One region of the Rhizobium sp. N621 genome, then DNA from elsewhere that is predicted to be linked to it. Evidence: predicted binding sites of a transcription regulator. Region 1 holds the regulator's gene; each other region holds the start of a gene.
The links. The regulator LexA, encoded in region 1, represses DNA repair genes until DNA is damaged. The targets are predictions, from matches to a motif close to TGTTCNNNNTGTGTTCNG.
Positions count from the first base shown of each region.

Region 2: the regulator LexA is predicted to act here: its motif matches at 4,110-4,127, upstream of AMK00_RS08210 (DUF5680 domain-containing protein).
Region 3: the regulator LexA is predicted to act here: its motif matches at 4,613-4,630, upstream of recA (recombinase RecA).

Region 1 is NZ_CP013495.1:1,996,653-2,004,928, forward strand. It holds gene AMK00_RS09755 (LpxI family protein) at 1-755, shown strand, start outside; gene lpxB (lipid-A-disaccharide synthase) at 752-1,921, shown strand; gene gltA (citrate synthase) at 1,949-3,238, opposite strand; gene AMK00_RS32955 (hypothetical protein) at 3,505-3,726, opposite strand; gene AMK00_RS09770 (ComEC/Rec2 family competence protein) at 3,703-5,958, shown strand; gene lexA (transcriptional repressor LexA) at 5,939-6,658, opposite strand; gene AMK00_RS09780 (VOC family protein) at 6,857-7,753, shown strand; gene kdsA (3-deoxy-8-phosphooctulonate synthase) at 7,750-8,276, shown strand, end outside.
Region 2 is NZ_CP013495.1:1,683,239-1,691,514, reverse strand. It holds gene AMK00_RS08220 (L,D-transpeptidase family protein) at 1-317, shown strand, start outside; gene dnaE (DNA polymerase III subunit alpha) at 376-3,873, opposite strand; gene AMK00_RS08210 (DUF5680 domain-containing protein) at 4,377-4,841, shown strand; gene AMK00_RS08205 (ABC transporter ATP-binding protein) at 4,852-5,535, opposite strand; gene AMK00_RS08200 (lipoprotein-releasing ABC transporter permease subunit) at 5,550-6,854, opposite strand; gene proS (proline--tRNA ligase) at 6,870-8,192, opposite strand; gene AMK00_RS32480 (hypothetical protein) at 8,191-8,276, shown strand, end outside.
Region 3 is NZ_CP013495.1:2,436,723-2,444,998, reverse strand. It holds gene cckA (cell cycle histidine kinase CckA) at 1-2,291, shown strand, start outside; gene AMK00_RS11905 (pseudouridine-5'-phosphate glycosidase) at 2,556-3,482, opposite strand; gene AMK00_RS11900 (carbohydrate kinase family protein) at 3,571-4,515, opposite strand; gene recA (recombinase RecA) at 4,745-5,833, shown strand; gene alaS (alanine--tRNA ligase) at 5,989-8,276, shown strand, end outside.

The DNA of each region.
Region 1 (8,276 bases):
ACGAGAGTGATCCACGCTGGGAAGGCTATGATCACGCCGTTATCGGCATCGGCGATTTCGCCGCCCTTGAGGGTCTCTTCAACCGATATGGCGTCGGACGTGTGGTGATGTCGGGAAGTGTGCGCCGCCGGCCGGAATGGCGCGAGGTGCGCCCGACGCTGCGCATTCTGATGAAGGTCCCGGCCGCCATTCGCACACTGCTCTCCGGCGGCGACGATACCGTTCTGCAGATGGTGATCCGGTTGATCGAGGGGAACGGTCGGCGCGTCGTCGGCGCCCACGAGATCGCCCCCGACCTGCTCGCTTCCGTTGGCCCGCTTGGTGCCGCCGCGCCCGGCGAGGAAGACCGACGCGATATCAGCCAAGCCGCCAATGCCGCCGAGACGCTTGGCCGGCTGGATGTCGGGCAGGGTGCCGTCAGCATCGGCGAGCGCGTCGTCGCGCTGGAAGGACTTGAGGGCACAGATGAGATGCTGGACCGTGTCGCCGGCCTCAGGGCCGCCGGACGGATCTCGCCGCGCCGCCGCGGCGTGCTCGTCAAGCTCTGCAAGCCGCAACAGGACATTCGCGCCGACCTGCCGGCGATCGGCGTTGCCACAATCCAGAATGCTGCGAAAGCCGGCCTAGCTGGCATCGCAATCGAAGCCGGTCGCTCGCTGGTGCTTGATCGGACCGCAGTCATCAGCGCCGCCGACGAGGCTGGGTTGTTCGTCTGCGGCATCGATCGCGGTCTGCCGGCATGGGGGCTCGAATGAATGGGGCGCCGCTGAAGATCGCCGTCATTGCCGGGGAAGTGTCGGGCGATCTGCTCGGCGCCGATCTCATCGCGGCCCTCAAGCGGAATTACAGCGGACCGGTGGAGCTTGTCGGCGTTGGCGGCGAGGGGCTGCAGGCGGAGGGATTGAAATCCCTGTTCGATTTTTCCGAGCTGTCGATCATGGGCGTCACCCAGGTGCTGAGCCGGCTGCCAAGGCTGTTTGGCCTGATCCGTCGAACCACGGCTGAGATCATCGCCGCAAAGCCGGATATCCTTGTCATCATCGACAGTCCCGATTTCACCCATCGCGTCGCCAAGCGCGTGCGCACGGCGTTACCCGATCTGCCCGTCGTCAATTACGTCTGTCCGAGCGTCTGGGCCTGGAAGGAATATCGCGCCACGCGAATGCTCGGCTATGTCGATCACGTGCTTGCCGTTCTGCCCTTCGAACCGGCAGCCATGCAGCACCTCAATGGTCCGGCGACAACCTATGTCGGGCATCGTCTGGTCGCCGACCCAGCACTGCTGGAGACACGTCGCCTGCGCCTGGGAAGGCAGCCAGGCAACGGCCCGATCCTGCTTCTTCCCGGCTCGCGCTCCTCCGAAATCCAGAAGCTTCTGCCTTACTTCGAGGTCGCCACGAATGAACTCGTCGCCCGCAACGGGTCCATGCGCTTCATTCTGCCGACGGTGACACACAGGCAAGCGCTTGTCCGCGAAATCACGGCGGGCTGGGCGGTAAAGCCGGAGATCGTCGTCGGCGCGCAAGCAAAATGGAAGGCCTTTGCCGAGGCCGATGCAGCCATGGCGGCGTCCGGAACCGTTATTCTCGAGCTCGCACTTGCCGACGTTCCCGTCGTCTCCGCCTACAAGGTCGACTGGATCATGCGCATGCTGACATCGGGCATCAAGACCTGGACCGGCGCGCTGCCGAACCTGATTGCCGATTACCCGGTCGTGCCGGAATATTTGAACGATGTCGTTCGCGGCGCAAGCCTTGCACGCTGGATGGAAAGGCTGTCGGCCGACACCTATCAGCTGAAGGCGATGAAGGAAGGCTACGAGCTCATCTGGCAGCGCATGCAGACGGAAAAGCCGCCCGGCGAACATGCCGCCGAAATCCTTCTCGACGTTTTGAAAAAGAAAAAACCCGGCCATTCCTGACCGGGTTTCTTTTGAGCTCTGAAGCGATCAGCGCTTCGAAACCGGGATGTAGTCGCGCTTGGGCTCGCCGACATAGAGCTGGCGGGGACGGCCGATGCGCTGTTCCGGATCCTCGATCATCTCGTTCCACTGCGCAATCCAGCCGACGGTGCGGGCAAGCGCGAAGAGCACGGTGAACATGGTGGTGGGGAAGCCCAGAGCCTTCAGCGTGATGCCGGAGTAGAAGTCGATGTTCGGATAGAGCTTCTTCTCGATGAAATATTCGTCGGTGAGCGCGATACGCTCCAGCTCCATCGCCACTTCGAGCAACGGATCGTCCTTGATGCCGAGTTCGCCCAGCACTTCATGCGTCGTCTTCTGCATGATCTTGGCGCGCGGATCGTAGTTCTTGTAGACGCGGTGACCGAAGCCCATCAGACGGAACGGGTCGTTCTTGTCCTTGGCGCGGGCAATATACTCCGGAATGTGATCGACCGTGCCGATTTCCGTCAGCATGTTGAGCGCTGCTTCATTGGCGCCGCCGTGAGCGGGGCCCCAGAGGCAGGCGATGCCGGCGGCGATGCAGGCGAACGGGTTGGCGCCCGACGAGCCGGCGAGGCGGACTGTCGAGGTCGAAGCGTTCTGCTCGTGGTCGGCGTGCAGGATGAAGATACGGTCCATGGCGCGCGACAGAACCGGATTGACGACGTATTCCTCGCACGGAACGGCAAAGCACATGCGCAGGAAGTTCGAGGCATAGTCGAGGTCGTTCTTCGGGTAAACGAAGGGCTGGCCGATATGGTACTTGTAGGCCATGGCGGCAAGCGTCGGCATCTTGGCGATCATGCGCAGGCTGGCGACCATGCGCTGGTGCGGATCGGTGATGTCTGTGGAGTCATGATAGAAGGCCGACAGGGCGCCGACGCAGCCGCACATGACGGCCATTGGGTGCGCATCGCGGCGGAAGCCGGTGAAGAAGCGGCTCATCTGCTCATGCACCATCGTATGGTGCGTGACGCGATAGTCGAAATCCTTCTTCTGCGCGGCCGTCGGCAATTCACCGTAGAGCAGGAGGTAGCAGACCTCGAGGAAATCGCCATGCTCTGCGAGCTGCTCGATCGGATAACCGCGGTGCAGCAGCACACCTTCGTCACCGTCGATATAGGTGATTTTCGATTCACAGGATGCGGTCGAGGTGAAGCCCGGATCGTAAGTGAAGGAAGCGGTGTTCTTGTAGAGAGCACCGATGTCGATGACGCTCGGGCCGATCGTGCCGCTTTTAACGGCGAGGTCGACTGATTTGTCACCGATTTTTATTGTAGCGCTTTGATCCGTCATGCTGATCCTCCGAAATGTCGGTGGCGCCACAAAAGCGCCATAGGGGTTAAGCGTCCTTTCCGATAGCTATATGATCGCAACGCTAATGCCAAGTTACCGTGACGGCATTTTGTGCATTGCGGCATCACCTTTTAGGCACTGCAGCGATGAGCCGCACGCATAGCGGAAGCCGATGATTCGACTGGTCTTTTGCCGCTTAAGATTTTCCCTCATATTTCAATCGATTATCCTTGCCGGATTTGCTTGAAGGTTGCATTCTGGCGACTTTACAGGGTGATCTTGGGCGGGGCATGCAGGAATTGACGACAGCCGAATTGCGGCCGCAAGCGGGCGTCGGCCTTGCCGATCCGCCGGATTTTCCTGCGCCTGCGGTAGTGACTCAATCGGTAAGGACGCAGTCGCAGACCCCATTGCGTCGTCGGCTGCTGGCCACCGCCCGGCAATCGCTGCGTGCCGGAGCCTGCATGCTGGGCGAAGAGGCCGATCATGGCCGCCTGCTGCTGTTCTCGCCGGTCTTCCTCGGAGCCGGCTCGGCCTTCTGGTTTCTCGGCAGATCGGATTTTCCCCTCGTTGCATCGCTGCTCTGCCTGCTGGTGTCGGCGGCCGCGGTTTTCCTCACCGGTCCCAGCCGGCCGATCTTGCGCGCAAGTTTCATGGCGCTGGCACTTTTCGCCGGCGGCATGCTCTCGGCTCAGTTCGAGAGCTGGCGGGCTTCGACGGTGATCCTCGATTCATCCGTGACGACGACGGTGACCGGCCGTGTCGAACGGCGGGAAGGCGACGGCCGCGGGCGCTGGCGCTACATTCTTGCCGTCACCGGCACCGAGGCGCCGGAGCTGAAACGGCCGCCGAGACGCATCACCGCGATCGTCCGGGGCGCCGATGCGCCTTTCGAGATCGGCGACATCATTACCGGCAAGGCACGGCTGACGCCGCCGGCCGGCCCCGCACTTCCCGCGCTCAACGACTTCTCCTTCGGTGCCTATTTCGACGGCATCGGCGCCAACGGTTTCTTCTACGGTGCGCCGGAGAAACTCGACTTGGAGGCAGGCCCGCAGGCGGACAGGTCGACGGACGCGCTGCTCGAATGGCTCTACCGGCTGCGCAGTAGCATCGGCGACCGCATAAGATCGATCCTGCCCGGCGACACCGGCGCTTTTGCCGCTGCCCTGGTGACGGATGAACGGCGCGCCATCTCGAAGACGACGACGGAGGCGCTACGCCAGTCCGGCCTTGCCCACATCGTCGCGATCTCGGGCCTCAACATGGCGCTGTCGGCCGGCATTTTCTTCGTCGGTTTCCGGATGCTGCTCAGTCTCTTTCCCGGTGTCGCCCAAGCCTATCCGACAAAGAAGATCGCCGCCGCCGGCGCGCTCATCGCCGTCACCGCCTATTACCTGATCTCCGGTTTCGGGGTTTCGGCCGAGCGCGCTTTTATCATGATGGCCATTATGCTGATTGCCGTCTTCTTCGATCGGCCGTCGATCAGCCTGCGCAATATCGTTCTCTCTGCGCTCATCATCATCGCCATTTCACCTTCTGAAGTATTGGGACCGAGCTTTCAGATGTCCTTTGCCGCGACATTGGCTTTGGTATCGGGCTATCAGCTGTGGAAGGACAGGCGTGTCCGCGAAAGCGCTTTTCTGAAACTGCCGATCATCAGGCCGGTGGTTGCCGTCGCCGGTTTCTTCGGCGGCGTCTTCCTGACCTCGCTGATCGGCGGCTTTTCCACCGCACTGTTTTCGATCGAGCATTTTCATCGCCTGACGGCTTACGGCCTGCCGGCAAACCTTGCGACGATGCCGATCATCTCCTTCATCGTCATGCCGGCCGGGTTGCTGGCGATGTTGCTCATGCCTTTCGGTGTGGACGCTCCACTCTGGAAGGTGGTGGGATTCGGCCTCGATCTGGTGATTGCGGTCGCCAAGACGGTGTCCGGCTGGGGCGGTGATATCGGCGTCGGCCGCTTGCCCGCCTGGTATTTCGCAGTGGCGGTGGCAGGCTTTCTGCTGCTGACGCTGCTGCGCACCCGGCTGCGCCATGTCGGCACATCGATCATCGCCATCTCGACGCTCATCGTGCTGCTTCTGCCGCTTCCCCGGCCGCCGGATCTGGTGATTTCGGAGGATGGCAGTCTGGTTGCGGTCGTCGCGGCTGAGGCAATAGCTTCCAACCGTGAAAACCCGCCGGATTTCATCTTCGACCAGTGGCAGCGAGCGCTGGTCCTGCCGACACATGATCCGCCGAAGATGCTGGATGGTCCGGCTATCCCGCCGGAAGGAGAAGACCGCCGTGTCAGGCTTTCCCGCGATCAGCAGAACGAAGCGAGCGCAGCGATGCGGGCAGCCGCAGCAGGCGGTGAAGCAAACCGCTTTTCCTGCGTCAAGAAGGCCTGGTGCACATCAAGACTCGGCAATGGCCATATCGTCACCGTCATCGACAATGCCGCCTATCTCGGTCCGGCCTGCGATACGGCCGATATCGTCGTGACCTCGGTCCGTCTGCGCTTCGACAGCTGCCGTTCAGGCGGCACGCTTTTCACCGGCGAGACGCTGCGCAGGACCGGTTCCGTCGAATTGCGCTTCGCCGGTGCCGACCTGGAGGTCACCACCGCCTTCGATGCTTTGTCGCGACCATGGATGCGCCATCGCGCCTATGATTGGCGCAACGATCGTTTTACCGATTCCGGCCCATCCGGCGTCAGTGATAGCGACGGATGAGGCCGACGAGCTTGCCCTGCACCTTGACGCGGTCGGGTCCGAAGATGCGGGTCTCGTAGGCCGGGTTGGCGGCCTCGAGCGCGATCGAGGCACCCTTGCGGCGGAAACGCTTCAGCGTTGCTTCCTCGTCGTCGACGAGGGCAACGACGATATCGCCGGGACTTGCGGTGCTGCCGTTGCGGATGATCACGGTATCGCCGTCGAAGATGCCGGCATCGATCATCGAATCGCCCTTGACCTCCAGCGCATAGTGCTCACCGGAGCCGAGCATATCCGCGGGAACGACGATGTCGTGGGTGTTGTTCTGGATCGCCGAGATCGGAACGCCGGCGGCGATACGTCCCATGACCGGCACGGAGATGGAGTTGCCATTGTCGGCGACCGGCTTTGGCGCAGCGGGGGCGGCGACCGGCTGGGGCTTGCCGAGGCTGCCCTCGATGACGCTCGGCGAAAAACCGCGGCGCTGTTGAAGGCTGGGGTTATAGGCCTCCGGAAGTTTGATCACTTCAAGCGCCCGGGCGCGATTCGGTAGGCGGCGAATGAAGCCGCGCTCCTCGAGCGCCGTGATCAGCCGGTGGATTCCGGATTTCGAGGCGAGATCCAGGGCATCCTTCATTTCGTCGAAAGAGGGAGGGACGCCGGATTCCTTCATGCGCTCATGAATGAAAAGGAGAAGCTCCTGTTGTTTGCGCGTGAGCATCGACGTCAGACCCCGTGATTGAAACAAATCCAGAACAGACACTATATGTTCCATATGTGTTCCGCAAGTAGCTAAATTTCCGTAAAACTTCGTGGCAACTCGTCGAGATTTTTATTTTCATTCGCCGGATTGGTGCACATGTCTTGCATTGAGCGAGGTGCTGTCGCACATCTCTTGCCGGTTTCAGGAGGGATATTCATGAACGCGCATTCCGCCAAATCACACCCGCTGGATCATGTCGTGCTGCCCGTGGTCAATATCGATCTGGCGCGTGAAAGGCTCGGCAAGCTCGGTTTCACCGTCGCCGCTGATGCGCGCCATCCCTTCGGAACGGAGAATGCCTGCGTCTTTTTCGCCGACAAGACCTATCTGGAGCCGCTTGGCGTTGCGAGCATCGAGGAGAGCGAGGCAGCGGCCCGCCAGGGCAATGTCTTCATTGCCCGCAATCGCGCCTTTCGTTTCCGCTGCGGCGAGGAGGGACTTTCTGCGCTGGCCTTCCTCAGCGAGGATGCCGGCGTCGATCATAAGCGCTTCGTCGGCAACGGCGCGAGCGCCGGTGAGATGTTGCAATTCAGCCGGCCGATGCGGATGCCGGATGGTTCGGAGAGCGTCGGCAGCTTCAAGCTGGCCTTTGCAGCTGATTTGCGCGCCCCCGATTTCTTTCTCTTTACCTGCCAGCGCATCAATTCGTTCCCGACAGATCGCGCCGCGCTGGAGACGCATGCCAATGGCGTGATCGGTATTGCCGAGATCGCGCTTTGTGCGCCGGACCCGGCGGCATTCGCCGCTTTCGTCGGACTTGCGATAGGGCAGGCGGCGGCGGAGAAAACCGGTTTCGGCGTGAATATCGCGGCATCGAATGCGAAGATCAGCCTGATGACGCCGGAAGGGCTGGAGGCCTATTTCGAGCTTGTCGTCTCCTCCGCCGATCGTGGCCTGCGCGGCCGGGCAATCCTCTTCACTGTCGCCGATCTTGCCGTGACAGAAGCGCATTTGGCTGCTAACGGGGTGACCTACACGCGCAAGAACAACCGCATTCTGGTGAAGCCCACGCCCGGGCAGGGTGCGCTCTTCGCCTTCGAGGAAAAACGATGAGCACCGACACGAATTCCGAAGTCAGGATCGGCGAAGGCGAAGGCCAGGTCACCTTTTCCAATACCGCCCGCCTGTCGCTGATTGCCGGCCCATGTCAGATGGAGAGCCGCGATCACGCCTTTATGGTCGCCGGCACGCTGAAGGAGCTTTGCGGCAAGCTCGGCATAGGCCTTGTCTACAAGAGCTCCTTCGACAAGGCGAACCGCACCTCGCTCTCGGCAGAGCGCGGCATCGGCCTGGAGAAAGGCATGGAGGTCTTTGCCGACCTCAAGAAGGAATTCGGTTTTCCCGTCATAACCGACGTCCATACGGCCGAGCAATGCGCCGAGGTGGCCAAGGTGGCCGATGTCCTGCAGATCCCGGCCTTCCTCTGCCGTCAGACCGACCTTCTGATCGCAGCCGCCAGGACCGGCCGCGCCGTCAATGTCAAGAAGGGCCAGTTCCTCGCCCCTTGGGATATGAAGAACGTCCTGAAGAAGCTCAATGCCAGCGGCAATCCGAACGTGCTGCTGTGCGAGCGCGG
Region 2 (8,276 bases), 310 kb from region 1:
GCCTGGCACTCGGCACGCATTTCTTCACGCTGCATGCCGTCGATGGACAGGCCGGCACGGCGGATTGGCTGGGCATCACGCTCGAGAACAATCTCTCCCGCGAGACGATGAAACGGCTCGGCATCGCCAGCCAGGAAAGCTCGATTGTGATGGGCAAGCCGATTGCCCTTTCGCTGAGCCGCATCACGATCCCCGACGAAACCCGCCGCAGGATCGACGCGCTGATCTCGCCCGGCTCGACGTTGACGATCTCCGATACGGGCCTTGGCCGCGAAACCGGCGAAGGCACGGATTTCATCACAATCACCCGGGGGTGATGACTGTCACCCGGGGGTGATCACGATCAACTGGGTTGATCAGGATCAGCCGGGTTGATCAGACAAGCTCGACGTCGACGACGCCGGGGGCGGCGCGAAGGGCAGCGGCAATCTCCGGAGTGATGCGGTATTTCTCCGGCAGCGCCACTTCCACCTCGCGTTTGCCCTCTTCCTTGATGACAATGAAGGAAACCAGACCGTCGCCCTTGGTATTCAGATGGCCGGCAACCATTTTCAGCGGTCCGGAATCTCTGATATAGACGCGCAGCGCCTTCTGCATCTGCAGCGACTTTTCCTCAAGCGACTGGATCGTCTGGATGCGAAGACCGATACCCTCCGGCCGCTCCTCACCGGTCGCGGTCAGCAGGAAGGATTTCCCGGACTCGAGCACGTCGCGATACTGGTTCAGCATCTCCGAAAACAGCACCGCCTCGAACTGGCCTGACGAATCGGAAAAGACAATGATGCCCATCTTGTTGCCGGTGCGGGTCTTGCGCTCCTGCTTTGAGATGACGGTTCCGGCAAGACGCGCATTGGCAGCCCCCTGCTTGATCGCCTGAGAAAACTCGGCAAAGGTCTGCACACGCATCTTCTGCAGGATGTTGCTGTAGGAATCGAGCGGGTGGGCCGTCAGATAGAAGCCCAGCACCTGAAATTCCTTGAGCAGCCGCTCCGATGCCAGCCAGGGTGAATAGGGCGGCAAGGAGATCTTCTCCGGGCCTGAGTTTAGTGCGCTGCCAAAAATATCCGACTGGCCGCTCAGCTTGTTTTCCTGGGCGCGCTGGGCATAACCGAGAATGCGGTCGAGGCCGGCGGCCAGCTGGGCTCGGTCGGTGCCGAAACAATCGAAGGCGCCGGCATAGATCAGGCTTTCGAGCACGCGGCGGTTCACCTGGCGCGGATCGATGCGCAGGCAGAAATCCTCGATGCTGGCAAAAGGCTTGTCGCCACGCACCTCGACGATGTGGTCGACGGCGGATTCGCCGACGCCTTTGAGGGCGGCCAGCGCATAGTAGATACGATTGTCGCCGGTCTCGAAATGGCGGAAGGAGGTCTGCACCGAAGGCGCGATCACCTCGATGCCGAGCCGCTTGGCGTCCTGACGGAAATCATTGACCTTTTCCGTGTTGGACATGTCGAGCGTCATCGAGGCGGCGAGGAATTCGACCGGATAGTGCGCCTTCATGTAGGCCGTCTGGTAGGAGACGATCGCGTAGGCGGCGGCGTGCGACTTGTTGAAGCCGTAGTTTGCGAACTTCGCCAAGAGTTCGAAGATGTTGTCGGCTTGCGGCTTTGATACGCCGTTCTTGACGGCGCCGACGACGAAGCGTTCCCGCTGCTGGTCCATCTCCGCCTTGATCTTCTTACCCATGGCGCGGCGCAGAAGGTCGGCTTCGCCAAGCGAATAGCCCGACAGGACCTGGGCGATCTGCATCACCTGTTCCTGATAGACGATGACGCCCTGCGTCTCCTTGAGCAGGTGGTCGATCATCGGATGGATCGATTCCAGCTCTTCATCGCCGTGCTTGCGGGCATTGTAAGTCGGGATGTTCTCCATCGGGCCGGGGCGGTAAAGCGCCACCAGCGCGATGATGTCCTCGATGCAGTCCGGCTTCATGCCGATCAGCGCCTTGCGCATGCCCGCACTTTCCACCTGGAACACGCCGACCGTCTCGCCGCGCGACAGCATCTCGTAGGTCGGCTTGTCGTCGAGAGGAATGGCCGCAAGATCGACATTGATGCCGCGCTTGGCGACGAAATCGACGGCGACCTTCAGCACCGTCAGCGTCTTCAGACCGAGGAAGTCGAATTTGACGAGGCCGGCCTGCTCCACCCACTTCATGTTGAACTGGGTGACAGGCATGTCGGAGCGCGGATCGCGATACATCGGCACCAGCTTGGAAAGCGGCCGGTCGCCGATGACGATGCCGGCGGCATGGGTCGAGGCGTGGCGATAAAGCCCTTCGATCTTCTGGGCGATGTCGAGCAGCCGCGCCACCACCGGTTCTTTCGCCGCCTCCTCCTGCAGCTTCGGCTCCTCCTCGATCGCCTTGGAAAGCGGCGTCGGATTGGCGGGATTGTTCGGCACGAGTTTGCAAATCTTGTCGACCTGGCCGTAAGGCATTTCCAGCACGCGTCCGACGTCGCGAAGTGCGGCACGCGCCTGCAGCGAACCAAAGGTGATGATCTGCGCCACCTGCTCGCGGCCGTACTTGGCCTGGACGTAGCGGATCACCTCTTCGCGGCGGTCCTGGCAAAAGTCGATGTCGAAATCAGGCATCGAGACGCGTTCCGGATTGAGGAAGCGCTCGAACAGTAGCGAGAAGCGCAGCGGGTCGACATCGGTGATCGTCAAGGCATAGGCGACCAGCGAACCTGCCCCCGAACCGCGGCCGGGACCGACCGGGATGTCGTGCTGCTTGGCCCATTTGATGAAGTCGGAAACGATCAGGAAGTAACCGGGGAAGCGCATGCGCTCGATGACGCCGAGCTCGAACTCCAGCCGCTCGCGATAATCCTTTTCCTCATAACCGGGCGACATGCCGAGGGTCGAAAGCCGCATGTCCAGCCCTTCCACCGCCTGACGGCGCAATTCGCCCGCCTCGGCGCGTTCCGCCTCCTCGGCATCGTCGGTGGCGCCCGTGAAACGCGGCAGAATCGGCTTTCGCGTTTTCAGCACGAAGGAGCAGCGCCTGGCGATCTCGATCGTGTTCTCAAGCGCTTCCGGCAGGTCGGCAAAGAGCTTGGCCATCTCAGCCCGGCTCTTCAGGTAGTGATCCGGAGTCAGGCGAAAACGGCTGTCGTCGGAGACGATGGCGTTATGCGCAACCGCCATCAGCGCATCATGGGCGTCGTAATCGTCGCGGGTCGGAAAGAACGCCTCGTTGGTGGCGACGAGCGGCAGGTCATGCGTGTAAGCAAGCCCGACGATCTTCTGCTCGTGCCGCTTGTCGTAGGTGCCGTGCCGCTGCAGCTCGACATAGAGTCTGTCGCCGAAGAGACGCTTCAGCGTGAGCAGCCGGGCTTCCGCCTGGGCGGAATGACCTTCCCTGACAGCTGCGTCGACCGGCCCGGTCAGGGCGCCGGTCAAGGCGATCAGCCCTTCCGTGCCTGCCTCTTCCAGCCAGGAGGTTCTGATATGAATGGCCTGGTTGCTATCGCCGCCGAGATAGGCGCGGCTGACGAGATCGACCAGCCTTTCGTAACCAGCCTCCGTCGCGGCAAGAAGAACGATCGACGGCAGCTTGATCAGGGCCGGCTGACCGCCGCGCTTTTCGCTTTCCAATCCGTCTTCCATGTCGATCGAGACCTGGCAGCCGATGATCGGCTGCAGGCCCTCGTCCATTGCCTTCTGGGAGAATTCAAGGGCGACGAAGAGATTGTTGGTGTCGGTAATGGCGATCGCCGGCTGACTGTCGCCGGTCGCCTTATAGAGGATCTTCTTCAGAGGCAGCGCGCCCTCAAGAAGCGAATAGGCGGAATGGACCCTCAGGTGGATGAAGCCCGGCGTGCCGCCGGTCGCCTCACCCATTGAACCCTTTTCCGTCTCCGCCATGATATGCCTTCCCAATCAGCCGAAATGAATCGGATGCATTGTCGGCATTGAGGGCGATGATGTCCAGAAGAAGACCCGCGTGCGAACCGCATGACTGCCATGCGATCCCCGAAAACTTTAGATTGCGATGACAATAAGCGAGAAGCTGGCAACGAACATTGCGATGGAGGTGAATGCTGCGATATCACGGATCATGTCAGTCATCTGGCTCTCCTTTACTCGTTATGTTTTCAATTTGTTCCATCTATGTTCCGATGTCAACAGGAATCTTTTCCTTTGCGCTTGCGTTTGAAGAATCTCGAAGCGCTTGGCGATTCGCATGGGCGCCTGCGCTCGGTTCGATAGGCAGCAGCCCGCCCCCTTTCCCAATCTTCGACAGATTCCGCCATTCCGTTCAGATAGGCCACCGCCCAAGTCGATCTACTGAATTCCGACGCATGTTCTCTTTATGTTCTTTACATGCCGCAGCATATTTGTCAGCATCCCGCCGAGAGGAGAATGACATGCTCGACATTGCGCAGCTGAACGAATTCATCGTGGAGGCGAAGGCTGCGACCTATGTCGGCGGCGGAGTGCCGCGCACGCCCTGCCGGTCGGGTTCCCATGATATCGGGTATGAGAGCGGCGACTGGCATTATCTCGACAGCTATTTCGGCGGCACCGACTTCGCCGGACAGGAAGTGGTTTGGTTTGCCCGCCAACCCGTCTGGGCGATGAATTATTTCGGCCGCGTCGTCGCGCCCGATCTCATCGACGGCAGTGCCGCCGGAACGGTGATCAAGGCAGCGCTGTCGGCAATGTATCGGGAGCGCCGCTTTCTTGGCGGAATGGAATTCGATCATCCGTTCGGCCGCTATGTCGACCGCAGCGAAGGCGGCTGCGAGCGTTTCAGCGGCCATGAATGCATCATGGTCGCCGGCAGGAAGGCCTATGTGCTCGATTACCGCGGCGGGCTGGTCATCCCGTGATCACCTTAGACTAAAACTCTACGACCTTGCCATCGGAGATCGTGACGCGCCGATCCATGCGGCCGGCGAGTTCGTGATTGTGGGTGGCGATGAGGGCCGCAAGGCCGGATTGGCGCACCAGCGCCTCCAGCGCGTCGAAGACGTAGCTTGCCGTTTCCGGATCCAGATTGCCGGTCGGTTCGTCGGCAAGAAGCAGCGTCGGCGCATTGGCGACGGCGCGGGCGATCGCAACGCGCTGCTGTTCGCCCCCGGAAAGCTCGGCCGGGCGATGCGAACCGCGATGGCCGATGCGCATATAGTCGAGGAGCTGCCCGGCCCGCTCCTGGGCTTCCTTCCAGGACAGCCCGGCGATCAGCTGCGGCATCATGATGTTCTCAAGCGCCGAAAATTCCGGCAGGAGATGGTGGAATTGATAGACGAAGCCGATCTCGCGGCGGCGGATCGCCGTGCGCTTCTCATCGGAAAGGCCGTCGCAGGCATGGCCGTTGATGGTAACCTCGCCGCCGTCGGGATGCTCGAGCAGGCCGGCGACATGCAGCAGCGTCGACTTGCCGGTGCCGGAGGGGGCGACAAGGGCGACGATCTCGCCTTTCGCCAGCGAAAAATCCGCTCCCTTCAAGATCGTGAGCAGCGTATCACCCTGCCCGTAATGGCGCTCGACGCCGGTAAGCTTGAGGACGACGTTGCGATTCATGAATGCGGCATTCCTTATTCGTAGCGCAGGGCCTGCACCGGATCGAGCCTGGAGGCGCGCCATGCCGGGAAGATGGTGGCGATGAAGGAGAGGCTGAGCGCCATGACGACCACCGAGATCGTTTCGCTGATATCCATCTCGGCCGGCAGCTGGCTGAGGAAATAGACCTGGGGATTGAAAATCACGGTGCCGGAGATCCAGGAGAAGAACTGGCGGATGGATTCGATGTTGACGCAGACGAGAACGCCGAGCAGCACACCGGCAAGCGTGCCGACGATGCCGATCGCCGCCCCGGTCATGAAGAAGATGCGCATGATCGCCCCGGCGCTGGCGCCCATGGTGCGCAGGATCGCGATATCGCTGCCCTTGTCCTTCACCAGCATGATGAGGCCGGAGATGATGTTGAGCGCCGCCACGAGCACGATCAGCGTCAGGATCATGAACATGACGTTGCGCTCTACCTGGAGCGCGGAGAAGAAGGTCTGGTTGCGCTGACGCCAGTCGGTGAGATTGATCTGGCGGCCGGCCGCCTCTTCCACCTTCGGCCTCAGCGCGTCGATATCATCGGGATGATCGACGAAGAGCTCGATCGACTGCACCAGCCCGGCCGCATTGAAGTAGAGCTGCGCTTCCTCGAGCGGCATGAAGATGATCGACGAGTCGTATTCCGACATGCCGATCTCGAACAGACCGGAGATCTTGTAGGATTTGACTCGCGGATTGACGCCCATCGGTGTGATGTCGCCTTCCGGCGAGGTCAGGGTGATGAGGTCGCCGACGCGCAGACCCAGCTGGTCGGCCATGCGGGTGCCGATCAGCACGCCTTCACCGGAGGCAAAGCCCACCATGTCGCCGGACTTGATGTTATTAGAGATCGTTTTGAGCTTGGTGAGGTCTTCGGCGCGGGCGCCGCGCACCAAAGCACCGGTGCTACCCCCAGCCTGGGCCGAAGCGAGCACCTGGCCTTCGACCAAGGGCAGCGCCATCTTGACGCCCGGCACCGCGGCGAGTTTGGCGGTCAGGTCGGGATAATCGGTAAAGGGGCCGTCGACCGGCTGCACGATCATGTGGCCGTTGATGCCGAGGATGCGCGAGACGAGCTCGGTGCGGAAGCCGTTCATGACGGCCATGACGATGATCAGCGTCGCGACGCCGAGCATGATGCCGACGAAGGAGAAGCCGGCGATCACCGAGATGAAGGCCTCCTTGCGGCGGGCGCGCAGATAACGCCACGCCACGAGACGCTCAAAGGTGGAAAATGGCTTGCCAGCCGGACCCAAGCCGGATTTTGAACTCCGGTCCACTGCTGCCTCCGCCATTTCGCCTCCGTTTCCTTAAGCCACGAACCTGTTGATCGCCGCTTCGATGGTCATCGTTTCGCGGGCGCCGGTCTTGCGGTCCTTCACTTCGACCTCGCCGTTCGCGACCGCACGCGGGCCGGCGATGATCTGGACAGGTACGCCGATCAGGTCGGCCGTCGCGAATTTCGTGCCGGCCCGGTCGTCGGTATCGTCATAGAGCGCATCCTTGCCGGCCTTTTTCAGAGCGGCGTAGATCAGCTCACACGTATCGTCGCAGGCCTCATCGCCCACCTTCATGTTGATGACGACGACATCGAAGGGTGCGACCGATGCCGGCCAGATGATTCCGTTGTCGTCATGCGAGGCTTCGATGATGGCGGGAACAAGGCGTGTCGGGCCGATACCGTAGGAACCCATGTGAACGAAGTGTTCCTTGCCGTCAGGTCCCTGCACCTTCGCGCCCATCGGCTCGGAGTATTTCGTGCCGAAATAGAAGATGTGGCCGACCTCGATGCCGCGGGCCGAAAGGCGGTCGCCCTCGGGCACGGCGTTGAAGGCCGCCTCGTCGTGCATTTCCGAGGTCGCCGCATAGAGCGAGGTCCATTTGTCGAAGATCGCCTTCAGGCCCTCGACGCTGTCGAAATCGGTGTTTTCGCCGGGAATATCGAAACCGACGAAATCCTTATGGCAGAAGACCTCGGATTCACCGGTATCGGCGAGGATGATGAATTCATGGCTGAGATTGCCGCCGATCGGGCCGGTATCGGCGCGCATCGGGATGGCCCGGAGACCGAGCCGGTCGAACGTTCTGAGATAGGCGGCGAACATCTTATTATAGGAATGCTCCGCCCCTTCGCGCGTCAGATCGAAGGAGTAAGCGTCCTTCATCATGAATTCGCGCGAGCGCATGGTGCCGAAGCGCGGCCGGATCTCGTCGCGGAACTTCAGTTGGATATGATAGAGATTGAGCGGCATGTCCTTATAGGACTTGACCGCAGAACGGAAAATATCCGTCACCATCTCCTCGTTGGTGGGTCCATACAGCATCGGCCGGTCCTGGCGATCCTTGATGCGCAGCATCTCCTTGCCGTAAGCATCATAACGGCCGCTTTCCTGCCAGAGCTCGGCCGACTGCAGGGTCGGCATCGAAAGCTCGATGGCGCCGGCGCGGTTCTGCTCCTCGCGGATAATGGCGTTGACCTTGTCGAGCACACGCTTGCCGAGCGGCAACCAGGAATAGATGCCCTGAGACTGCTGGCGGATCATGCCGGCGCGCAGCATCAACCGGTGGGAGACGATTTCCGCCTCCTTGGGGTTTTCCTTAAGAATGGGCATGAAGTAGCGAGACAGACGCATGGCGATTCCGGAGCAGTTGAGATCCCGCCGGCAAGCGGAATCGAAGATACATTATGAATGTGGGAGCGTTCATAGCCGCTTCGC
Region 3 (8,276 bases), 440 kb from region 1:
ATAAGGGCCGGATCATCTATGCCAACGCCGCCTATGGCGCGCTGACCGGCGCGCGCAAGGCAACAGAAGTGCAGACGCTGGAAACGCTGCTGTCGCGGCACCGTGAATCCAACGAGGCGCTCTACCGGCTGGTCAATGGTCTGCGCGAGGGCAAGGAGGGTCGGGAGGAATTCCGCCTGCTGCGCGCCGTCGGGCCCGGCAGCAACAGCTCGGGCGCGCATTGGTACCGGCTGAAGGTGCGGCTGCTGCAGCCGGAGGATGATGGCGGCAAGCCGCTGCAGATCTGGCAAATCACCGACATCACCGCCGAACGCGACGATCAGGAGCGCTTCTTCAAAGAGCTGCAGAATGCGATCGACTATCTCGACCACGCGCCGGCCGGCTTCTTCTCCGCCGGCAGGAAGGGCGAGATCTTCTACCTGAATGCGACGCTTGCGGAGTGGCTGGGTCTCGACCTGACCAAGTTCCTGCCGGGCTCGATGTCGATCGGCGACCTGGTGGCGGGCGAGGGGCTGGCGCTGATCCAGTCGGTGCAGGCCGAGCCCGGCCTGAAAAAAACCGTGACGCTGGATCTCGATCTGCGCAAAACCAACGGCCAGAGTCTGCCGGTGCAGATCCTCCACAGCGTCACCTCGATGCGCGACGGCGCGCCCGGCGAAAGCCGGACGATCGTGCTGGCGCGCGGAAAGAGCAGCGAGAGCGGCCAGTCCGCTTCGGCTGCGGCCATGCGCTTCACCCGCTTCTTCAACAATACCCCGATGGCGATCGCCTCGGTCGACGGCGACGGACGCATCCTGCGCACCAACGCGCCGTTCCTGAAGCTGTTCTCCGGCATCGTCTCGCGCGACGACCTGGAAAAGGCGCCGTATCTCGAAACCATCGTGCAGGAGAGCGACCGGCCGCAACTGGCCGCGGCGCTGACGGCCGCCAAGGACCGGCAGGGTGACATCCCGCCACTCGATACCCGCACGCCGACCGACGAGGCGCGCTATTTCCGCTTTTATGTCAACGCCGTCATCGATCAGAGCGACGAAGCGCCAGAAGAGGCGGCGATCGTCTATGCGGTCGAGGTGACCGAGCAGAAGGCGCTGGAAGCGCAGATGGCGCAGACGCAGAAGATGAACGCTGTCGGAACGCTCGCCGGCGGTATTGCGCATGACTTCAACAACGTCTTGACGGCGATCCTGCTTTCTTCCGATCATCTGCTGCTGCAGGCGCGTCCTTCCGATGCAAGCTTCGCCGATCTGATGGAGATCAAACGCAACGCCAACCGCGCCGCGGTGCTGGTGCGCCAGCTGCTCGCCTTCTCGCGCAAGCAGACGATGCGGCCCTCGGTGCTGAACCTCACCGATGTCGTCGGTGACCTGCGCATGCTGGTCGACCGGCTGCTCTCGGGCACCAATGTCAAGCTCGATGTGCAATATGGCCGCGATCTCTGGCCCGTCAAAACGGACCTTTCGCAGTTCGAACAGGTGCTGATCAATCTCTGCGTCAATGCGCGCGACGCCATGCCCGACGGCGGCACGCTGACGTTGCGCACTCGCAATCTGACCGCAGCCGACGTCGCGACGTTCAACTATTCGTACATGCCGGCCGAGGACATGGTGCTGGTCGAAGTCGCCGATACCGGTACAGGCATCGCGCCCGAGATCATGGACAAGATTTTCGAGCCCTTCTTCACCACCAAGGATGTCGGCAAGGGCACCGGGCTCGGTCTCGCCATGGTCTACGGTATCGTCAAACAGTCTGGCGGCTACATCCAGCCGGAATCCGAAGTCGGCAAAGGCACGACCTTCCGGGTCTTCCTGCCGCGCCACATCCCTGAGCCGGCGATTGCCGCGGAGGCGGGTTCGATCGACAACGCGATCAATGAAGTCCCAGCCGCGCCCGCGGTGGCCGCGCAGCAGCCGGAGGATCTGACCGGCTCGGCCGTCGTCCTTCTCGTCGAAGACGAGGAAGCGGTGCGCCGCGGCGGCAAGCGCATGCTGGAAACGCGCGGCTACACCGTGCATGAGGCGGGCTCGGGCGTCGAGGCTCTGAGCATCATGGAGGAGCTTGAGGGCAAGGTCGACATCGTCGTTTCCGATGTCGTGATGCCCGAAATGGACGGCCCGACGCTGCTGCGGGAGCTGCGTAAGAACTACCCCGATCTGAAATTCATCTTCGTCTCCGGCTATGCCGAGGATGCCTTCGCCCGCAATCTGCCGCCGGATGCGAAATTCGGATTTTTGCCGAAGCCGTTTTCGCTGAAGCAATTGGCTGTTGTGGTGAAAGAGACGCTGGACGGGTGAGGGAAGTGAGTGTTGGAGGGCACGCTGTGCCGTGCCGCACCCCCCTCTGCCCTGCCGGGCATCTCCCCCACAAGGAGGGAGATCGGCTGGGCGCAGCGGCTTCCCCAACCAAGTATCCATTGCAGCTTGGCGAAACGTTGATGTGAACCGAAGATTTCGCAGCTTGTAATCTCCCCACCTGTGGGGGAGATGCCCGGCAGGGCAGAGGGGGCTGGAACGGCACCACCTATCTGGGCAAGGCGGTTCCGGCCAGCCCCGTAGGCCTCACTCCCCCAGCGCCACGGCAATCTCTGCCGCCAGCCGCGCATTGTTTTCAACAAGCGCAATATTCGTCTTGAGACTCTGGCCGTCCGTCAGGTCGAAGATGGTCGAGAGCAGATAGGGCGTCACCGCCTTGCCGGTCACTTCGTCGCGTTCGGCACTGTCCAAGGCCCGCTCGATGTAGATCTCCATCTCTTCGCGCGCGATCTCGTCGGCTTCCGGCACCGGATTGGCGACGAGCATGCCGCCGTCGATACCGAGCTGCTCGCGCACCGTCTGAAAATTGGCGATGGCCGCTGGGCTGTTCAGCGACAGCGGACTGCGGATGCCTGAGGAGCGCGACCAGAAGGCGGGGAATTCTTCGCTCTCATAGGTGACCACAGGCACGCCGCGGGTCTCCAGCACTTCGAGAGTCTTCGGAATGTCGAGGATCGCCTTGGCGCCGGCGCAGACGACGATAACGCCGGTGCGCGCTAGCTCCTCGAGATCGGCTGATATATCGAAGCTTTCCTCGGCGCCGCGATGCACGCCGCCGATGCCGCCTGTGGCAAAGACACGAATGCCGGCGCGGGCCGCCGCGATCATCGTCGCCGCGACCGTGGTGGCGCCGGTGCGGCGCTCGGCGATCGCGAAGGCAAGATCCGCGCGCGACACCTTCATCACCTCGGTTGCCTTGGCAAGCTGCTCCAGTTGCGCGGCTTCAAGGCCGATATGCAGCGTGCCGTGGATGACCGCGATCGTCGCCGGCACCGCGCCCTGTTCGCGAATGATCGTCTCGACGCTGCGCGCCATTTCGATATTGCCGGGATAGGGCATGCCATGGGTGATGATGGTCGATTCCAGCGCCACCAGCGGCGCGCCGCGCTGCTTGGCGCTGGCGACCTCCTTCGAATAGGCGATCGGCAGAAGAGGGGAGATGGGCTTGGTCATGATCTTGTCCTGTGATCGGCAGAGCATGATAGCGAAAAGCGTGGCGGCTCTCGAACGGCATCATGCTCAACTCTTTAATTCAGTCGCTTCAATGTAGAATTCTGACCTCGGGAACAAGGGCAAGCGCCTCATTCAAGAGGTCCGGCGTCAGATTTTCGTTGACGGCGTGCCGCGACTGCACCGTGAGCGCTGCCGCCGCCGCGCCGTGGCGAATGGCCTCTTCAAGCGGCAGGCCTGATATCAAGGCGGCGAGCGTGCCGGCGGCAAGGGAATCGCCGGCGCCCGTGACATCGGCGACGGTATCGGCGATTGGCGGCTGCAGCGCCACGGCGCGGTCTTTGCAAATCGCAACGAGCTCGCGCCGGCCGCGGGTGACAACGGCGTTTCTGATGCCGATCTCGTTCAGGAGCGGCAGCCAGCCGCCCGAATCCTCCGGCTGCACGCCGGTAACGGCAGCGGCTTCGGCCTCGTTCAGGAACAGATAGTCGATATCTCCAATGCAGGGTTTCAGCCGGACCACCTTGGCCGGCGAGATGGCGATGGCCGCGACGGGTTTGGCCAGGAAGTTCGCCTTGGCGACAATCGCCGCGATCGTCTCTTCCGGCAGATTGGCGTCGACGAGAATGAAATCATGGGCGGCGAAGGCCTCGCGCACCCAGCGGATGGACAGGCGCCGCGGCACGAAGAACCGATAGAGATCCATGTCGGCAAGGGCGATCACGAGGTCGCCGTTGTTCTCGATGATCGCTGTGTAGCTCGGTGTCTTGCGGTCGAGGAAGACGAAGGGGCGGTCGTCAATGCCGGCGAAATCGGCAGCTTCGCCGACCATTTCGCCGAAGGGATCGCCGCCGCGCGGCGAGATCATCGTCACGTGAAAGCCCAGTCTTGCAAGGTTGCGCGCCGCATTGAAACCGCCGCCGCCCGGCTCCTCGAACCAGGTGCCGGGATTGCTGGCGCCTGGCGCCGTTTCGCCGGAGATGCGGCCACGCCGGTCGACATGGGCACCGCCGAGAACGAGAATCTTTTTCATCAACTCACCCGCTCTCATAACCCGCGAAGGGCGAATCGAAGCGTTCCGCCTGGCTGCGACAAAGCCGGCTTATATGGTCTAAGCCGTTGCTTTGCATCGATAAAACAAAAGTAGAACACGGACCGTTTTGCCTTTCTCTTTCAAATGTTTGTACGCCTATTGCGGGAATGGAACAAATCGGGTACAAACTCGACATTGCTTGAGCGGCTTCAATAACCTAAAGGTGGATCGGATGTCTCAGAATTCATTGCGGCTGGTAGAGGACAAATCGGTGGACAAAAGCAAGGCGCTTGAAGCGGCACTCTCACAGATAGAGCGGTCGTTCGGCAAGGGCTCGATCATGAAACTCGGTTCCAACGAGAACGTTGTCGAGATCGAGACGGTTTCGACGGGCTCGCTTGGCCTCGATATCGCGCTTGGCATTGGCGGCCTGCCGAAGGGCCGTATCATTGAAATCTATGGGCCGGAAAGCTCGGGCAAAACAACGCTTGCGCTGCAGACCATTGCGGAATCGCAGAAGAAGGGCGGCATCTGCGCCTTCGTTGATGCCGAACACGCGCTCGATCCGGTCTATGCCCGCAAGCTTGGGGTCGATCTGCAGAACCTTCTGATCTCGCAGCCAGACACCGGCGAGCAGGCGCTCGAAATCACCGACACGCTGGTGCGCTCCGGCGCCGTCGACGTTCTCGTCGTCGACTCGGTCGCCGCTCTGACGCCGCGGGCCGAAATCGAAGGCGAGATGGGCGACAGTCTGCCGGGCATGCAAGCCCGCCTGATGAGCCAGGCGCTGCGCAAGCTGACCGCTTCGATCTCCAAGTCGAACTGCATGGTGATCTTCATCAACCAGATCCGCATGAAGATCGGCGTCATGTTCGGTTCGCCTGAGACAACGACGGGCGGCAATGCGCTGAAATTCTATGCCTCCGTGCGCCTCGACATTCGCCGCATCGGCTCGGTCAAGGAGCGCGAAGAGGTGGTCGGCAACCAGACCCGCGTCAAAGTCGTCAAGAACAAGATGGCGCCTCCCTTCAAGCAGGTCGAGTTCGACATCATGTATGGCGAAGGCGTGTCGAAGACGGGCGAACTCGTCGATCTCGGCGTCAAGGCCGGTATCGTCGAGAAGTCAGGCGCCTGGTTCTCCTATAACAGCCAGCGTCTCGGCCAGGGCCGTGAAAACGCCAAGACCTTTCTGCGCGACAATCCGGATCTCGCCCGCGAAATCGAGCTGGCGCTGCGCCAGAATGCCGGTCTGATCGCCGACCGGTTCCTGCAGAATGGCGGTCCGGATGCCGATGACGGCGATGCCGCCGCGGAAATGTAATTTTCGCGCTTGAACTTGATCTGATATTTCAGCCGGCTGCATTCCCTCATCAGAATGCCGCCGGTTTTGTTTGTCTGCTGGACAGTGGCGGAGGCGAACGTTAAAAGCCGATGGATTTGTATTTACCGGCCTCGGGCCGCATTGAAGGGCATAGAATGAGCGGCGTGAACGATATCCGGTCGACCTTCCTCGACTATTTCAAGAAGAACGGCCACGAGATCGTTCCGTCCAGTCCGCTCGTGCCGCGCAACGACCCGACGCTGATGTTCACCAATGCCGGCATGGTGCAGTTCAAGAACGTCTTCACCGGCCTTGAGAAACGTCCTTATGCGACGGCGACAACTTCGCAGAAGTGCGTGCGCGCCGGCGGCAAACATAACGACCTCGACAATGTCGGCTATACCGCGCGTCACCTGACCTTCTTCGAAATGCTCGGCAATTTCTCCTTTGGCGATTATTTCAAGGAGAATGCGATCGAGCTTGCCTGGAAGCTGGTGACCGAAGGGTTCGGCCTGCCGAAGCATCGTCTGCTGGTGACCGTCTATTCCGAAGACGAGGAAGCCGCGGCTTTGTGGAAGAAGATCGCCGGTTTCTCCGACGACAAGATCATCCGCATCCCGACCTCCGACAATTTCTGGCAGATGGGCGATACCGGCCCCTGCGGCCCGTGCTCGGAAATCTTCATCGACCAGGGCGAGAATGTCTGGGGCGGCCCTCCCGGTTCGCCCGAGGAAGACGGCGACCGGTTCCTGGAATTCTGGAACCTGGTTTTCATGCAGTTCGAGCAGACCGAGCCGGGTGTTCGCAATCCGCTGCCGCGTCCGTCGATCGACACCGGCATGGGTCTGGAGCGCATGGCCTGCATCCTCCAGGGCGTTCAGAGCGTCTTCGATACCGATCTTTTCCGCACGCTGACCGGCACCATCGAGGATACGATAGGAGTCAAGGCGGAAGGCAGCGCCAGCCACCGCGTCATCGCCGACCATCTGCGCTCCTCGGCCTTCCTGATTGCCGACGGCGTGCTGCCGTCGAATGAGGGCCGTGGCTATGTGCTGCGCCGTATCATGCGTCGTGCCATGCGCCATGCCCAGCTTCTCGGCGCCAATGAGCCGCTGATGTACAAGCTGCTGCCAACGCTGGTGCAGGAGATGGGCCGCGCCTATCCGGAACTCGTGCGCGCCGAGGCGCTGATCTCGGAGACGCTGAAGCTCGAAGAAGGCCGCTTTCGCAAGACGCTGGAGCGTGGCCTGTCGCTGCTCTCGGATGCGACCGCTGATCTCGACAAGGGCGACATGCTGGATGGCGAGACCGCCTTCAAGCTTTACGACACCTACGGCTTCCCGCTCGACCTGACGCAAGACGCCCTGCGCGCTCGCGAGATCGGCGTCGACATTGCTGGCTTCACCGATGCCATGGAGCGCCAGAAGGCCGAAGCCCGCTCGCACTGGGCCGGCTCCGGCGAGAAGGCAACCGAAACCGTCTGGTTCGAGCTTAAGGAAAAGCATGGCGCAACCGAGTTCCTCGGTTACGACACAGAGAGTGCTGAAGGCGTGGTGCAGGCGATCGTCAAAGACAGCGCCGTGGCGGAAGAAGCCAAGGCCGGCGACAAGGTGCAGATCGTCGTCAACCAGACGCCGTTCTACGGAGAATCCGGTGGTCAGATGGGTGATACCGGCGTCATCTCCTCCGACCACGGCAAGATCGAGATATCGGACACGCAGAAGAAGGGCGAGGGTCTCTTCGTGCATTCCGGCACTGTCGTCGAAGGTGCATTCAAGACCGGCGATGCTGTCGTTCTGACTGTCGACCACGCCCGCCGTTCGCGCCTGCGCGCCAACCATTCGGCAACCCACCTGCTGCACGAGGCGCTGCGCGAAGTACTCGGTACGCACGTTGCCCAGAAGGGCTCGCTGGTTGCGCCCGAGCGCCTGCGTTTCGACGTTTCGCATCCCAAGCCGATGTCGGCCGAGGAGTTGAAGGTCGTCGAGCACATGGCAAACGAGATCGTGCTGCAGAATGCGCCCGTCACGACCCGCCTGATGAGCGTTGATGACGCGATCGCCGAAGGCGCGATGGCGCTCTTCGGCGAGAAATACGGCGATGAGGTGCGCGTCGTTTCGATGGGCACGGGTCTGCACGGCGCGAAGACCGACAAACCTTACTCGGTCGAGCTCTGCGGTGGTACGCATGTGTCGGCGACCGGCCAGATCGGCCTGGTTCGTGTCCTCGGCGAAAGTGCAGTCGGCGCCGGCGTCCGCCGAATTGAAGCCGTGACCGGTGAAACGGCGCGTGAATACCTTGCCGAGCAGGACGAACGCGTGAAGATGCTCGCGGCGTCGCTCAAGGTGCAGCCGTCGGAAGTCTTGTCGCGCGTCGAAGCGCTGATCGATGAACGACGCAAGCTCGAGAAAGAATTGGCCGATGCCAAACGTAAACTCGCCAT